Regions from separate parts of the Paenibacillus sp. USHLN196 genome, predicted to be linked through region 4. Evidence: riboswitches for the same ligand, from Rfam matches in the RefSeq annotation. Region 4 holds a riboswitch; each other region holds the start of a gene.
What was found. Region 4 has a riboswitch for cyclic di-AMP ahead of WFI24_RS31425 (C40 family peptidase). Riboswitches for the same ligand answer to the same signal wherever they lie in the genome.

Region 1 (4,014 bases), on a different contig from region 4:
TATGATATGTGAATCGGTGTCCTACTCCCAGTTACCTGTGTTATAATCGTGGTCGAGCCCTGAGTTCCATAGTTGACCTCTGCGGTCTCAACGCCCGTCTTTATTATCTCTACCCCCTCTGAAATAAAGGTGCAAACCATCGCAAAACAAAAATTTATCCATTAATGGATAAATAAAATAAACAAAGAAAAAAGGTTCCTAGAGTGGCAATATACCATTCTAGGAACCTTCTTGTATTACATATGATGCGGTCGAGAGGACTCGAACCTCCACGGGGGGTTAGCCCACACGGACCTGAACCGTGCGCGTCTGCCAATTCCGCCACGACCGCATATTATATCTCCGTAGGCAATCTCGGCGACAAGAAATAATATATCATGCGGAATCTATCGTGTCAACAATGAAAATAATAACAATAAAGCCCGAACCAGAGGTCTATGTCTGAGTCGGGCTTTACTTATAGTTACCAGGAATTGACGCAATGAAACCTTCGACTCCTTACTATTTACAGCTTGGAAGGCCAGTTACCGTACCAAGCATAACCGCCTCTTCTTTCTTTATCAATATCACTTAGTTTGTATTTAACGACCCCGTCACGACCGATAAAGATGGGTTTATCCGTTCCCACTTCGTAGAAACGAGCCCAGATCGGTGCAGCTTTGGAATCAGCGATAATTTTGCTGTCTCCGTTTGCTCTTTCATACTTGTAACCGGTAATCTTCACTTTGTTAAACCATGCCTCAGCTCCGTTAATGGATGCCGTAATTTTAGCGTTAGCAGGTCTGGTTTTCAGGAATTTAACAATCGTTACACTCTCTCCAGCCGTCAGTGATGGTACTTCATAGATTCTTGCACTTGCCGGTTTAAGGGAACTGGAATCATGTTGTTGTCCCCATGCTGTCAGCTTACCGCCTGAAACGACCTGTGTATTCAGAATCGCATCTACACCTTTAGCAACAGAGTTCTTACTGCGATTGGCAAGGGCACTATCGATAAACGAGAAGTCACCTTTACGCGTTGCTACTTCATCCAGCATGTACATAACGTTAATCATGGCATCATCATTATAAGTGATGTGTTTGTGATATCCGGAGCTTTGGTACACTTGCGGCCATCCACCGTTCGAATACTGCATATTGATCAAAAAGTTGATTCCTTTAATTGCAGCCGCTGAGTAACGCGGATCATTCGTCTTTTTGAATTCTTTCGCCAATCTTCTAATTTCTGAGTATGTAGCCTTGTTGTCAATCGTGGACTTCGCCCATTCTCCACTGGTTTGTTTATAATCTTTTCTCCAACCTCCATCTGGCAGCTGGTTCTTCAAAACATCGGAAATACTTGCTGTTGTACCTGATGCATCGGCAGCAGATACCGTTACTACAGGGAGAACTGCCATTCCAACGGCTGAGAATACCATGGTACATGCTAGAACAAAAGTTACTATTTTTTTTGCTTTCAAAGATAACACTCTCCTATGTTTGTTTTAATAAATCTTCCACTTCTACCTTACTTAAGATACGAATCCCCAAACCTCCTTTATTTGAATTTATCGCACAATAAAATCAATTTTCATCCAATATGTGGATTGGATAAGACGATAATATGCAAAAAATAGATTTTTGTCAATATATGCAACTTAAAGAATATAATCTCTTAAATTCTACATAACGGAATAGTTCTTTTAACTCATGACAAACCTATTCATTTATCCAAAATCACCTTCAACGAATCAATAATGACGTTTTTGTCATGAATGATACCCAAACTTGATGCCCTCTTTCATATAAAAACCGTAATTCCGATAACATTGGGGTACTACGAAGGGTTTTAAATGGGTTTGACAATTACGCATTTATGCAATATAGTTTCAAATAGTTACAAAAACTTAATTATTCATTGCCGAGTTTCATGTTTGAAAACGGGGGAACCAATTTGGGTGAATTATTCTTATACATAGGAAATATAGGGAACCTTCTACCGAACCCTTAGCTAACTCCGTAGGCATCGAAGGGAGAACATTGATTTTGAAAAAACTGATTATCTCCATTTTTGGAGCAGCCGTACTATTTACATCCGGGGCAACAAGCACAGAGGCAAGCAGTATTAACTCCGTAGTGAACAACATGACAGGTATACCTTACAAGTGGGGTGGCACGACGCTGGCCGGCTTCGACTGTTCCGGGTTTATGAGATATCTTTTCAACAAATACAGCATTGAATTGCCACGTACTTCGCAGCAGCAAGCCAAAGCAGGTACTCCGGTATCCAAAAGTAACATTCGCACAGGTGATCTGGTATTCTTCAATACGATGGGCAAAGGCATTTCACATACAGGTGTATATATCGGCGGAGGCCAATTCGCTCATGCTTCCAGCAGTAAAGGGGTAAGCATCACCAAGTTGTCCAATCCATATTTCAATGATCGTTACGTAACAGCACGTCGGGTAACTGGACAGTTTATGTACGATAAGATGTTAGGGAAAATATAGGTATGATATAGAAAGAGGAGGCTCCGGATCACCCGGAACCTCCTCTTTTGTTTAGCTAGTCATGTATGGACCTATCCTTGTACTACCTTACCTGTATTTAATGTAAAGCCTTTTGTACTCTCATCGCACCCTGAGACAGAGCATGTCCGCCTCCAACAGCTCCAGCCACTGCAACGGTCTCCATAATCTCCTGATCTGTAGCACCTTTGGCACGAGCTTCTTCTACATGGTAGAAGGTACATACCTCATTGTTAGCGAATAGTCCAATCCCGAGCGCAATCAGCTGTTTTGTCTTCGCATCAATCACACCTGGCTGAAAACATTCTCCGGTAAACTCATGATACGACTTCACCACACCTGGCAGCACATCGCTTAATGCTCCAATCTGATCCTTGTAGGCATGAACTTTATCATTCATCAATGTCATTTGCAGCACACCCTCTCGGCTATAGTTACAGATCATCCTCACTGTACCTATCTTCTCACCCGAGTGAGTCATTTATGCCAAGAAATCATGGTAATTGCAAACAATTAAACGTTCATGTTCTAGCGTTACTCACTAAGTAAACTTTGGCGCGGCTCGCTGAACAACTGATATCGGTAATTACGATCCAGCTTAACGACACGTCGATTCTGACGACGGATAAGTACCTGCTCGCCATCCCAGGCAACTACAATTCCTGTGACATCGTTAGATTCCAGCTCGTCCCTCACTACTCTTACTTTCTCACCTGACAGACGCAGAGCGTCCAGTTCTGTATCACTGATCATGTTCATGGCTCCTATAATCCAAATTTATTTACAAAAAGAGACCTAAATGAAAAGTCATTTAGGTCTCACGTGACTGTATTGGACTGTCATGTCATTCGAAATTATGTCCCGACTGAAAGTTACCGCTGCGCGTGCTCTTTGCTGTCGTTCTTCTCGAACCAAAAATCAAGCACTTTGGCGGACATCACACGTTCTTCAAGGTACTCCACTTGATGCGGTGTAAATTGTTCTTTCCAAGAGAAGGACAACTCTTCGCACAAGCCTACAATCGTCAGTAATTCTGACCAGGCAACATAGCGTTTGTACCAGAAAAATTGAGGATGTTCAATCATATAGGGATAAAGGTCATCGAATTCCGTATGTTTACAATCCAGGGCACGTTCAAAATGAACTTTCGATTCCGCCAGCTTATCAATAAAAAATTGTTCTGTTGCCGGTTGGTTCCCCATGGTGTTGCCTCCTCTCCCTAACATAACCCCATTATAAATGAAATCCGCGGTCATGCAAAGGCATAGTTCAAAAAATAGGCCCTATTCCTTTAAAATGTCACATTTCGTTATCGTCAAATTGTACCGTTCCATCGTTCAGGGAACGAATGCGTACCAAGGCTTCCACCGGAATACCCTGTTCACGAATCGTACGCGCTCCCGCCTGAAAACATTTCTCGACCACAACGCCGAAACCGACGAGCTCCGCACCGGAACGTTCAATAATTTTGATCACTCCACGAGCGGCATCTCCATTGGCAATGATG
Region 2 (4,014 bases), on a different contig from region 4:
AGAATCCGTGTCTTTGAATAATCTCTTTGGTTCGCTTGGGCGTTGCAATTTCAATCGTTTCTTCCATGTCTTTCATATGCTCACAATCCTTCGCGTTCAATTTGCGCTAATGCTGTGGAGAATTCTTCCCGTGTAATCTGAAATACACTCAGACGTTTGTGGAACTGCTTACCATTACAATATCCAATGCCCAGCAGATTGCCCATCTCCATACGACGTGCGGCAGCCTGCGGGTGTACAATGAGTCCTGCCGCGATCAGGTCCTCCCAATCGATGAGGCTTGGAGCACCTTCGTATGAAGTATGTACGCGTTCCAGCGCGTGCCGAATCGCCTCTGGTGAGGCGTTCTCCACCCCGATGTCTCCTTTGCGCGTCGCATCGGCCTCCGGAATGAAGGCATGCTTGCAGCCTGGAACTTTATTCGCAATAATTTTACGAATGCGCTCGCCGGCATGATCTGGATCTGTGAGTACAATGACTCCCCGTCTCTCCTGAGCAAGTGCAATCCGTTTCAGAATGCGTTGGTTGATGGCTGATCCGCCTGTTTCTATCGTATCGGCTTCCACAGCCCGGCGAATGGCTACCGTGTCGTCGCGGCCTTCCACCACAATCACTTCTTTTATCATGTTCCATTTCTTCCTTTCTAACGCAAAAAGAAGAGGAATATCCTCTTCTCTGCCAAACGGCGGGGGAGACTGAATTCAGACCCCTCCGCCGCATATTCCGCATGAATCATTCATGCAACTATTTTATAGCATTCCCATTTCAAAGTAAAACGATTTTAGTTCGCTTCCGGCTTCACCGGGCCGATCACGTAGACCGTCTTGCCTTTCTTACGTCCAAAATTCAGGGCATGCTTCACACTGTCATAATATACATCAATTTTGTTGCCTTTAATGGCACCGCCTGTATCTTCCGCACGACGGAAGCCCAGACCCTCGATATATACCCACCAGCCAATTGGAATGACTTTGGGATCAACCGCAATGGTGCGCCCTTCCGTTACACGAGTACCGGAAGCTGTTTTGGTGCCAATGCCAGGCTCTTCGGAAGAGTAGGCAGTCATGGATACGTTCTTCAGTACTTTGGAGTATTTAAAAGAAGTTCCGGATACGGTAATTACTTTGCTGCCCGAGGCAGATGTTTTCTTCGAGTTCGTTGTTGTAGCCTTTTTGGTTGTAGAAGTTTGAGCCGATACTGTCTGAATCTGAGGTTCTTTCACGACCGGTTTCGCTTTGGTGCCGACAGCAATCACTTTATCTACACGATTATTCGCGACCGATTTGCCAACCATTTTTTTGGAGACCAATTCTCCATCCTGGAATACCTTTTCAATATGCTGTACAAGTTTGCCTTCTTTGCCGTTCACAACGACACGGTTATCCCCTTTGTACAAGCTAGGGTCAGCCGTTTTAATTACTTTGTAAGCAATCGGTTGCTCTACTTCCACTGTACGCTTTGTTACACGCACTACACGGATCTTCATATCCGCTTTGATAGCAGTTCCAAGCGCCGGATATACTTTATCATTATTTTCAACTTGAATACCTGACTTTTGAATTGCATCTTCTACCGATGAATCGGTTGTATACAGAGTCTTGGTGTCTCCGTCTGCCGTAATGTTGACTGGAACGGCCCGCTCAATAACGATTCGGTCTCCATCTGTAATTGCTCCATTGAGCGGAATGGATACCTGATCGTGAGGGCTGACTGTGATTGACTGCTCCTCCAGCATTTCCTGAAGCATTCCTGTACGAGTCTCTACCACCTGAGCTTTGCCATCAATAACCAGTGAAATTTGTTTCCCGGCCTGACCGTAAACGACTAACAAGATCATGATTGTAAGCGCAATTGAGAAAATCGCGATCAATGCCATTTGACGCATGTTCTCATGCTTCCACCGCAACGCGAAAGACTTACTGGATGATCGTGACTCATGGGTCTCTTCTGGTTGGAATGTGCCCACTTCTCCGTCCTCCTTCATAGCCTCGCCGTCTAAAGTAATGCATGATGTCTTTGACGTGACTATACCAATTTTTCTACAGAACACAGATCGGACCATATGACCGGTTCTGCACCATGAATCAATCTTCGCAACATGATGTCATCCTCCTGAATACCTACCGTATGATGACAACCTTTCTTTTATTCAAAAACAAAAAAAGCCAAAGAAAGAGTGTAAGAGGAACTCTTTCGTGGCTTCCGAATGATTTTGAATATCGGAAATTCATGCACGAGGTTGCCTCTCTTTTTCCGCTTGCGAGGTTAGCTGTCGGGTTCGGGCGAAAGAGAGCCGCCCTATCTTGGGTCATCCGCTCATGGCGGACGCCCTTGAATTCACCCCGAGACCCAAAGAAGAAATCAAATATGGCTTCGCAATTCCTTTCGCTGCTTTTGGGTCAGCGAATGATGCGCAGCAGCTAAATACACCGCTGTTTAAGCCTTATTGGTTCCCCCGCTCTCCGTTAACGGAGACTCAGCGAGACTGATTCATGAAAGTAATGTTGTTTCATCGGAAAGTGTCCCTTTGTTCATCCCCCGAACATCTGTCCAATTTTCCGCACAACAATTCACTGAAAAGATGATATCCTGTTTTGATGCATGTTGTAAAGCGTTGATCAAGTACGTTTTTCTGAATATTTGGTTAAAATATTGTAATATTCTTGATTTATTTGGATCAAAGAGCAAATTACCTCCGCTTACCTGCCTTTTTCACCTGATTTACTCAATTTTTTAACGAATCCCAAATCGTTCCATGGCATTTCTGGTCGTTATTGCAGCAATTTCCTCTACCGAAATGCCTTTAATTTCCGCTGCTGCCTCTGCAACCAGACGTACATGCGCTGTTTCATTTCGTTTCCCACGATACGGATGAGGTGTCAGATATGGAGCATCTGTTTCAATGAAAAACCGGTCCATCGGAACCTTCGCCAGCACCTCTTTGGGCTGTTTTGCATTTTTGAATGTGATCGGGCCTCCAAAGGACAGGTGGAAGCCCATATCGAGACAACTTTTCGCGGTTTCCCAGCTGCCTGAGAAGGAGTGCATAACACCACCAACCTCGCTAGCTTTCTCTTCGCGCAAAATTCTTATAATATCTTCGTGCGCATCTCGATTATGGATGACAATGGGCATGTTCACTTCACGAGCCAATGCAATTTGTTGTCGTAATACGCGATGCTGCACTTCCTTTGGTGAAGTATCCCAGTGATAATCCAACCCAATCTCACCAATCGCAACCACTTTTTCATGCTTGCATAAAGATGCAATCCATTCCAGATCGCCCTCCTGCATTGTGATCGCATCTACGGGATGCCACCCTACAGCTGCATATATAAAATCATATGTTTCAGCAAGTTTCATGGTGGTCGGGATCGTCTCACGGTTAAAGCCAATGTTGATCATGCGACCAACTCCGGCATCCACAGCACGCTGAATCATGTCCTCGCGGTCCTCGTCGAATTGTGGTGCATCCAGATGTGTATGTGTGTCGAAAAGCATCATGGTTGTATCTCCCTTCATGTCGAACTAACGACTATCTTTGTTTAAAAATTCAATGTGTAAAATTCAATATATCATTGCTTCATAGATAAAACATTTTGGAGAATCTGTATATTGCCATCATTACATTCATTGCATCGCAACTACAATATATAGAAGATGTATAGATATTCTCATCTACATATGGCTGATTGAGATGATTCCACTTGCTTGCATTTACAAAATTATGTCGATCTACATATACTGCCCATTAAAGCAGATTACTGTATCATGAAAAATAGCTCTTTTAGAAAGTCTTTTGAACACAAAGTTTTCACCAAGTTGTACCCTCATCATTACAAGAAATAGGAGCGTATATGGGACGGTAATTCATGAATAATCGCATCCACCTTGTTTTGCGGGTAATACAAATGATGTTTGCCCCGATGCAGCCCACTAATGGACCGGACAATGTCGGATACTTCTGACAACTCATGTAACTTGTCCTGTCGATCGAGCAGAAGAATCTGCTTA
Region 3 (4,014 bases), on a different contig from region 4:
TATTTTGCAATGGATTCTAATCACGAGGCCCTTTATAGACCATGCAGTGAAAAGGCTTTAAGCCGCTTGGGGTCTGTCGTTCGTATGTATCCTGGGTGACAAATCCACTCTTCAGATAGACTTGAATGGCACGGGCATTCCAAGTCAGCACTTCCAGGTCAATCTCATTCGTCGGGTTCCGGCGAATGGCTTCCTGTACAATGGCGGTGACGAAAGCTTTCCCTTGACCCTGACCGCACAGCTCTGGATGCATGCCGAGGCCAATCCGGGTTACGTCTTGAAGGGGGAAGTATTGAACAAATCCACATATGCGTTCGTTCTGATCTAGAACAATCGCATATTGTTCCTGCCGCAGCTGTGCATCCCCAAATTCCACTTCCAGTCCTTTCATCTGCTCCCAGGGGAGCCAGCTGTAAATATTGTAAGGCGGCTCGTATTGCCAACTGCAGATAAGCTCCGCATGTTCTTCTTGCATGGGTACAACATGAAACGTCACAGGGGCTTCATTCATACATCTGCACGCTCCTCTCATTCATTACCAAACCCTCAGTCCACTCTACAAAAGAGCAGTTCTTTTAGCAAGTCTGTAACTTTGGGAAAAAAATGAAACAAAAGTTCCAGTAATTTCGTTTATATTATAACGGGGTGGGTAAAAACATCATAAGGGCACGGACAAACGAACGTAAAGTTAAGCTGTTGATGTCGCAGGATATGCCTCGTGTGTTACTTGCAACGTGAACAGGGAATGAAGCACAAAAAAACCGCCGGATACATTCCTGCGGAGAATGTACCGGGCGGTTCTGTTATGCTTCTTATTTTGTTCCAGTATGGTTAATGGTTACAGCATCATGTTGCTCAGCTTGTCCCTAGTCAAGGGCCAGTGATTCATATGCGTCCGTGCTCATAATCCGTTTAGCGCCAACATAACGATTGGCCCAGTAGTTTTCACTCAATGCACTGATCGTAACACCTTTGGAAGAAGAGGAGTGTGCGAACTTTCCATCCCCCACAAAGATTCCTACATGGGATACGCCTTTACCTGTTGTATTAAAGAATACCAGATCGCCAGCTCTCATCTCCATGCGGGATACGGAATCGCCCATTTCGAATTGGGAACTGGATTGGCGTGCCAAATCAATACCCAATTTGTCAAATACATACCGTGTGAAACCGGAGCAGTCAAAGCCGTTAAGCGTTGTTCCTCCGCTTTTGTATGTAGTTCCCATTGCTGAATCAATTACTGTATCCATTTTTGAATCTGCGAATGCGCTGCCTGCACCAAGCGATAATGCGAATGTGAGGCTAAGTACAGCTGCGGTTAATTTCTTTTTGAACAAGAGATATACCCCTTCCAATGCCTGCGAGGTTAGCTTAAGGATTCGGTTGAAGGTCCCCTATGATCCCTCTGTAGCAAGATCAATTCACCCATAACTGGTTCCCCCGCTTCCCAGGTGCCAGGAATTTGGCTATGCTAGTTATGCACCTGCGAAATCAAGAAATGACGATTTAATTTTAAGTAGTTACAAATATGAATGTAAAGATTACAAAGTTGTTACTAAAAACTCACTGCGATTATTGTAACAGAGGAGTATTGATTTGGCAACGTTTAGCAACAAATTTAGCAAAAAAAACCTCGACCTTTGACGGGGAAAGGTTGAGGTTCGCCTATTTGTAAGTACATATTAGGCCATGAGTTTAACATGCGATGGTAACAATTTTTAAACTACCTGCTCTAACCTTTGGATGTTTTGGACTGCCATAAGCGAAAATGAGCGCATATTTTCCACAGGTTCATTAGACATCTGGCAAGAGGATATGTCTGTTGTAGTATAAGTCCAGTGAGTCCTGTTAGTAACCATGAGGCTGAGGTGAATGCCCCGAAGATAAGCAGATGAATACCGCCCAGTAGCAGTGCAATGCCAATCACGGTGATGAGATGACGTAGTGCAATCCAGAGCGCTTTGAGTGTGCCGTGAATGCCACCTTCTCCTTCCGGTGCAGAAATACCGAACTGCATGTAGAGCAGGATGTGATGGATAATCCAGCCATATATGATCCAGGCAGCTACATAAGGTATGGCGGGCAAGAGTAATTGAAGGGAATGAAATCCGTCCATTAGAATGGAGTACAGCTTCGGCACGAGCCAGTAGGCGGGCAGAAGTATCAATAATGTACGTATGGTGTGGAGCAACAGCATCGGTTTCCACAGATTTTTGATTCCGCGGACGAATGGAATGCGCTCTTCTGTACTATTATAGTGCTGAAGCGAGTAGAGCAGTCCTGCCTGAATGAGGGGGCTGATCAACATGCGAACCAACAGCATAGCCCCCAGGATCCACAGATAACGATGAACCTCCGGATGGGTGGACAGGTTAAGTTGGCTTTCCATTTTGAATAAAAGCGTACTTAACTCTCCGGCATCAGGGTCAGGATAGCGCAGGAGTAGTGGGACGACCGCCGATTGAACCATTCGATAAAGGAAATATCCCCATATGAGCTGATAGAGAAATAAGAGTGCTGCAATGAACATATGCTGACGGACGAGAAACCAACCTTCACGTATTTTTGCTTTCACCGTTTCCACCTCACCATGACAGACCTCCGAATATGGCTTCTATTAGTTTGGTTACACTCATGCTCCAACGGGACTTCGCCCGCTCATCCAGTCCGGATTTCAGGAAATTGTTCATGTGGCGGTTCTCCAGCACGATCGTGTATAGGGGATCGGTCATGGCCCAGGAAACAGGGGATGTGTGAGTCAATTTATAGGTGATGCGATCTTCTTTGCCCTTCCATTGCTTGGTGAGGATATGCCCGTCTTCAAAAGCAATGCGAACAGGAACAGCGTTATAATCACTCCCTTTTTTCACGATCGTCACGGATGACTCGTACAATGTTTGGCCGTCTTTTTGCACAGGTGTGACACGAATATCCTCTACAGCAAAATCAGCCATGCCGTTACCATAGATGTATTGATCAAAATAATCAGACCAGGAAGTGCGGGTTACTTGCTCTACAACTTTCTGAAAATCAGCTGATGTGGGGTGTTTGAAACGGTACTTCTTCACATAGGTAGAGAGAATACGTTCCATCGTTTTCGCCCCGACTTGATGTTCTATACCGAGCAATACAAGCTTGCCACGTGTGTAGACATTGGCGGCATACTCATTCTGAGAATCGAACTTCCAGGATTCCTGTGTTAATGATGAAGGAGACGTAATTAGGCCCGATTGTACCGGCAGGTTCGGGATCAGTCCATATTCCTGCTCCATCAATTTGTCTTCCGCATAAGAGGTGAACCCTTCATCCAGCCAAGCTTCTTCGAATTCATTGCTGGCAACCATGCCGTAGAAGTATTGATGGCCAATCTCGTGAACTACGGTACGTTCCAGGTCATAGCCTGGCGTGGTATCATCCGCGCCAAAGGCTGTGATTAGCGTGGGATATTCCATCCCTCCGGCACCGTTCCCCGTTTTGGGTGGAACAACGATGGATAAGGTCGCGTAAGGATATGGACCAAACCATTTGCTATAATTGGCTAGTGCGGCCTTCGCGGCATGGAAATATCGTTCTTTCAGATCCTGATGAGCAGGGTCCAGGTACAGCTTGATTCGTACACCAGGAACATTGGGTGCAGAGAAGGGTTCCTCGGCATAGACAAAATCGGGTGAGGCTGCCCAGGCGAAATCATGCACATCATCGGCATAGAATTGATAGACTTTCTCTCCATTCTTCACCACAGCTTGCTGCGTTGGAAATCCCGTAGCAGCCACTTTGTATGTTTCAGGCACCCGAATACGCACACTATATATACCGAAGTCGGCGTAAAACTCCGAATTGCCGTGGTATTGGTGCAGATTCCATCCTTCCGTTGTTCGTCCACGCCTGCCCACAGGTTCATAGGCACTTAATTTGGGAAACCATTGACCGGCCATGACAAAATCATCAGCGGTTCCCATCCGTGCAAAAATCTTCGGCAGATTTACTTCGAACCGGGTGTGGAGTGTGATGCTT
Region 4 (4,014 bases):
CTAAAGTACACGATGAAGCCAACGAGTTAGCAGCACATTTGTCTACTATGCTTGAGGAGCAAGGTAACAGTGCAGAACAAATGGCCGATTTTACGGGGGTCCAGATGTATATCTTGAGCGCACAAGGAACATTCATTGAATCAAAGACTTCAGACGCCTCAACTCTCCCTGACTATATCTGGGACAATGATAAATTGTTTGAAGGGAAGAAGGTGGAAAGAGAATTCACATTAAATAACGAACTTTACCTGCTTCATGGTATCCCCGTGACCACTAATCCAACGGTCAAAGGGATTTATGTGATTAGTTCTCTAGAAAAGATGAAAGAATCGATCCAAACGATCAGAAATTTACTATTTATAACTGGATTTGGATCACTGTTATTGGCGTTGGGTTGCATCTTTTTTCTATCCAAAAAATTATCGAATCCATTACTGAAAATTGAAAGTGCAACTCGCCAAATTGCCAAAGGAGAACTGAATCTTGAAATTCCGGTGGAAACTAAAGATGAGATTGGTTCATTGTCACAAGCCATAAACGACCTCGCTAGAGAATTAAAACAATATCGAGATAATCGTTCGGAGTTCTTTGCCAACGTCTCTCATGAATTGAAAACACCCATTACCTATATGGAAGGGTATGCAGACATATTGGCTAAAAATCTGGTGGAAAATGAAGAAGAAAAGAAAAAATATTTACAAATCATTTCTGAGGAAGCACAACGTTTAAATGTAATCATAAATGATCTCTTTGAACTGTCTAAGATGGAGGAAGGTAAAATTGACTTAAAACTAATGTCTGTCGCACCCACTTCGATTATCCAAAGGTCTATAGATAAGGTTCAATTAAAAGCCCAAGAGAAAGATCTTACGATTCAAAGTAACCTGAGTTCCGTACCTCATATTTTTGTAGACCCTAACCGACTGGAACAGATCATTCTTAATCTGTTGGATAATGCCATTCGTTACACAGCTGAGGGGTATATTCAAGTTTCTTTAAGTTCTGAAACAGGTGGGGTGGCGATAAGTATTTGCGATACGGGACCCGGAATTTCAGCAGAAGAACTTCCGAATATATTTGAGCGCTTTTACCGAGTTGAGAAATCCAGATCTCGGGCATATGGAGGAACTGGACTTGGGCTGTCTATTGTTCAAAGTCTTGTAGTACAACAAGGAGGAACAATACAGGTAGAAAGTAAAATTGGAGAGGGCACGCGATTTAAAATAATTTTTCCGACCATCACGTCTTCTTCATTGAAATCACATAGTTCCAAAATATAATATGTAAAACAATTGAGCTAATGATATTTGAAAATTAAAGTAAGAAGAACGGCTATGTTGTAATATATCTATAGATTTTTGTATTGGATGGTGATGACCATATGAACAAGTTGAAAGCATTAGTTATTGATGACGAATGGAATATGAGAAATCTATTGCGTATTTATTTAACTAAAGAAGGTTTTGATATTACGGAAGCTCATAATGGAACCGAAGGACTGTCCTATCTTCAGAAAAATTCGTATCATGTCATTTTATTAGACGTTATGATGCCGGATATGGATGGTTGGCATCTTTGTAAAAAAATCAGAGCATTTAGTGAAACTCCTATATTAATGCTTACTGCTCGAGGGGATGTGAAGGATAAGGTGCATGGCTTAGGAGTGGGTGCTGATGATTATATGGTGAAACCTGTAAATTCAGATGAACTCATCGCTCGCCTGTTTGCACTTATTCGACGATCTTCACAGTCTTCGAGCCTAAAAGAAGTCGGTAGAAAAATCGTGTATTCAGACATGATTATTTATCCAGATCGAAGACAAGTTTTGGTATTAGACACAAATCTGGATTTAACCCAAAAGGAACTTGATATCTTGCTTATGTTGGCTGAGCACCCACAAAGAGTTTTCTCTAGAGATGAAATCATTGAACGTCTGTGGGGAAGTGACTTTTTTGGGGATAACCGAGTCGTGGACACCCACGTCAAAAATATCCGCGAGAAGTTACAGTTGGCTGGATTAGAACAGAATCCCATTCAAACAGTTTGGGGCATAGGATATAAGTGGTTGTATAGTGTAGAAGAGCCTTGAGCTTATAAGTAGAAGCTGGTAAAAAAAAGAATTTGTCCTAAGAAGCGATCGTTCCCTGAATTTAACAGGGGACGGTCTTTTCATTTTTTGTAGAGTAAGATATATGAGAATTCTACATAAAATCCACACATTATAACAATATAATACTCTATAGGTTACAAACATTTAACTATTTTTGCCGAATTTCGTATTGAAAACGGGGGAACCATTTGTTGGGTGAATTATTCTTGCAAGATAAGAATATAGGGAGCCTTTAACCGAATCCTTAAGCTAACTCCGTAGGCATCTAAGGGAGGAACAAAAGTTTGAAAAAGGTCATTTTGTCGGTGCTTGGAGCAGCAGTTTTATTTACCTCCACAGCAACGGGAGCATTTGCTAGTCAGGCAAAACTAACTGAAGAAATAAAAGAAGTGGTTGGAACGCCCTACCTTTATGGTGGGACCACAACATCAGGTTTTGATTGTTCCGGTTTTATCCTTTATGTTTTTAATGCATTTAAACTAGATTTGCCGCGCACCTCTAGTATGCAAGCAACAAAGGGATCGTTTGTAGAAAAAGAAGAACTACGCCCAGGAGATCTCGTTTTCTTCAATACAAATGGTCGCAGCATTTCCCATGCGGGCATTTATGTAGGTAACAATCAATTTGCACATTCATCAAGCAGTAAAGGTGTTCGAATTAGTAGCTTATCTGAAAGTTATTATAAATCCAGATATGTTACAGCTCGCCGAGTGGTTAGCGAGCAGAACTATCTTAAAATGATTGACGACAGTCATTAAAAATATGGACAAGCCCGTGAGGAGACGGGTTTGTCCATTTTGTTTACAACTTGCCTCGAACATATAGAATCACTCCAATGAACTAATCCAGTAAATATATAGATAACTTAAAAGAACGTGATTTATGATATAGACAGTATTCTTACACAGATTCCACATACATGAAGGCTAAACTAATCTTATATCGATTAGAGGAGATTAGCCCAATGTGTGGATTTGTAAGTTTATATAACAAATATCATGTGCCAGTAGATGCAAACATTCTGCAACAGATGACGGACTCCATAGCTCATCGTGGCCCAGATGATGAAGGGATATATATCCATGATCATATCGGTCTGGGTTTTAGGAGACTAAGTATACTGGATATTGAGCACGGGGCACAGCCCATGACCAATGAGAACAAAGATATTTGGTTGGTATTCAATGGAGAGATTTATAATTATAAAGAGTTGAGGGATTGGTTGAGTCAGAAGGGGTATACATTTTATACAGATTCCGATACCGAAGTATTACTGAGGCTTTATGAGGACGTTGGAATTAAATGTGTCAACTATTTACGAGGCATGTTTGGGTTCACCATATGGGATCAAAGGAGTGATCTTTTATTTGCGGCACGGGATCATTTCGGAATCAAGCCTGTTTATTACAGTGAGACCGCCTCCGGATACATGATTGGCTCTGAAATTAAAACGTTGCTGGCTTCAGGTAGGATTGATAGGGAAGTGGATGAAAATGCTCTTTATCAGTATCTCACATTTCAATATGTACCTGAACCTCTAACGATGTTCAAAGAGATCCATAAACTGAAAGCAGGCCATTATTTGATTGTACAGAATAATGGAATGACCATCAGACCGTATTACGAAGTGAAGTTTGAGCCCCATGAAAGTAGGTCGTATTCCGATTTAGTAGAGGAAACACGATCAGTAATAACGGAATCTGTTCGTATTCATAAGAACTCAGATGTCCCTAGGGGAGCATTCTTATCGGGTGGTATTGATTCAAGCAGTTTAGTTGGTTTACTTCATCGCTTGGAGCCAACCCAAACATTCAGCGTTGGATTTGATATGCCGGGCTATAGTGAATTGGATGATGCTAGGAAGACAGCAGCCTATTTAGGGACTGAGCATCATGAAATTCGGA

Region 1: another riboswitch for cyclic di-AMP. It lies ahead of WFI24_RS12230 (C40 family peptidase); the one in region 4 lies ahead of WFI24_RS31425 (C40 family peptidase).
Region 2: another riboswitch for cyclic di-AMP. It lies ahead of WFI24_RS32110 (3D domain-containing protein); the one in region 4 lies ahead of WFI24_RS31425 (C40 family peptidase).
Region 3: another riboswitch for cyclic di-AMP. It lies ahead of WFI24_RS33360 (C40 family peptidase); the one in region 4 lies ahead of WFI24_RS31425 (C40 family peptidase).

What each region holds. Positions count from the first base shown of each region.
Region 1 covers NZ_JBBCYH010000004.1:493,076-497,089, reverse strand. The annotation lists tRNA gene WFI24_RS12240 (tRNA-Leu) at 247-331, opposite strand; gene pelA (pectate lyase) at 506-1,468, opposite strand; cyclic di-AMP (ydaO/yuaA leader) riboswitch at 1,888-2,019, shown strand; gene WFI24_RS12230 (C40 family peptidase) at 2,025-2,489, shown strand; gene WFI24_RS12225 (carboxymuconolactone decarboxylase family protein) at 2,587-2,916, opposite strand; gene WFI24_RS12220 (hypothetical protein) at 3,042-3,260, opposite strand; gene WFI24_RS12215 (hypothetical protein) at 3,380-3,709, opposite strand; gene WFI24_RS12210 (xanthine phosphoribosyltransferase) at 3,807-4,014, opposite strand, start outside.
Region 2 covers NZ_JBBCYH010000024.1:50,315-54,328, forward strand. The annotation lists gene rsmA (16S rRNA (adenine(1518)-N(6)/adenine(1519)-N(6))-dimethyltransferase RsmA) at 1-76, opposite strand, end outside; gene rnmV (ribonuclease M5) at 81-626, opposite strand; gene WFI24_RS32110 (3D domain-containing protein) at 782-1,966, opposite strand; cyclic di-AMP (ydaO/yuaA leader) riboswitch at 2,239-2,492, opposite strand; gene WFI24_RS32115 (TatD family hydrolase) at 2,734-3,504, opposite strand; gene WFI24_RS32120 (HD domain-containing protein) at 3,837-4,014, opposite strand, start outside.
Region 3 covers NZ_JBBCYH010000028.1:27,640-31,653, reverse strand. The annotation lists gene WFI24_RS33365 (GNAT family N-acetyltransferase) at 17-511, opposite strand; gene WFI24_RS33360 (C40 family peptidase) at 867-1,337, opposite strand; cyclic di-AMP (ydaO/yuaA leader) riboswitch at 1,341-1,478, opposite strand; gene WFI24_RS33355 (hypothetical protein) at 1,733-2,575, opposite strand; gene WFI24_RS33350 (M1 family metallopeptidase) at 2,586-4,014, opposite strand, start outside.
Region 4 covers NZ_JBBCYH010000022.1:48,242-52,255, reverse strand. The annotation lists gene WFI24_RS31435 (sensor histidine kinase) at 1-1,280, shown strand, start outside; gene WFI24_RS31430 (response regulator transcription factor) at 1,382-2,089, shown strand; cyclic di-AMP (ydaO/yuaA leader) riboswitch at 2,256-2,389, shown strand; gene WFI24_RS31425 (C40 family peptidase) at 2,395-2,868, shown strand; gene asnB (asparagine synthase (glutamine-hydrolyzing)) at 3,075-4,014, shown strand, end outside.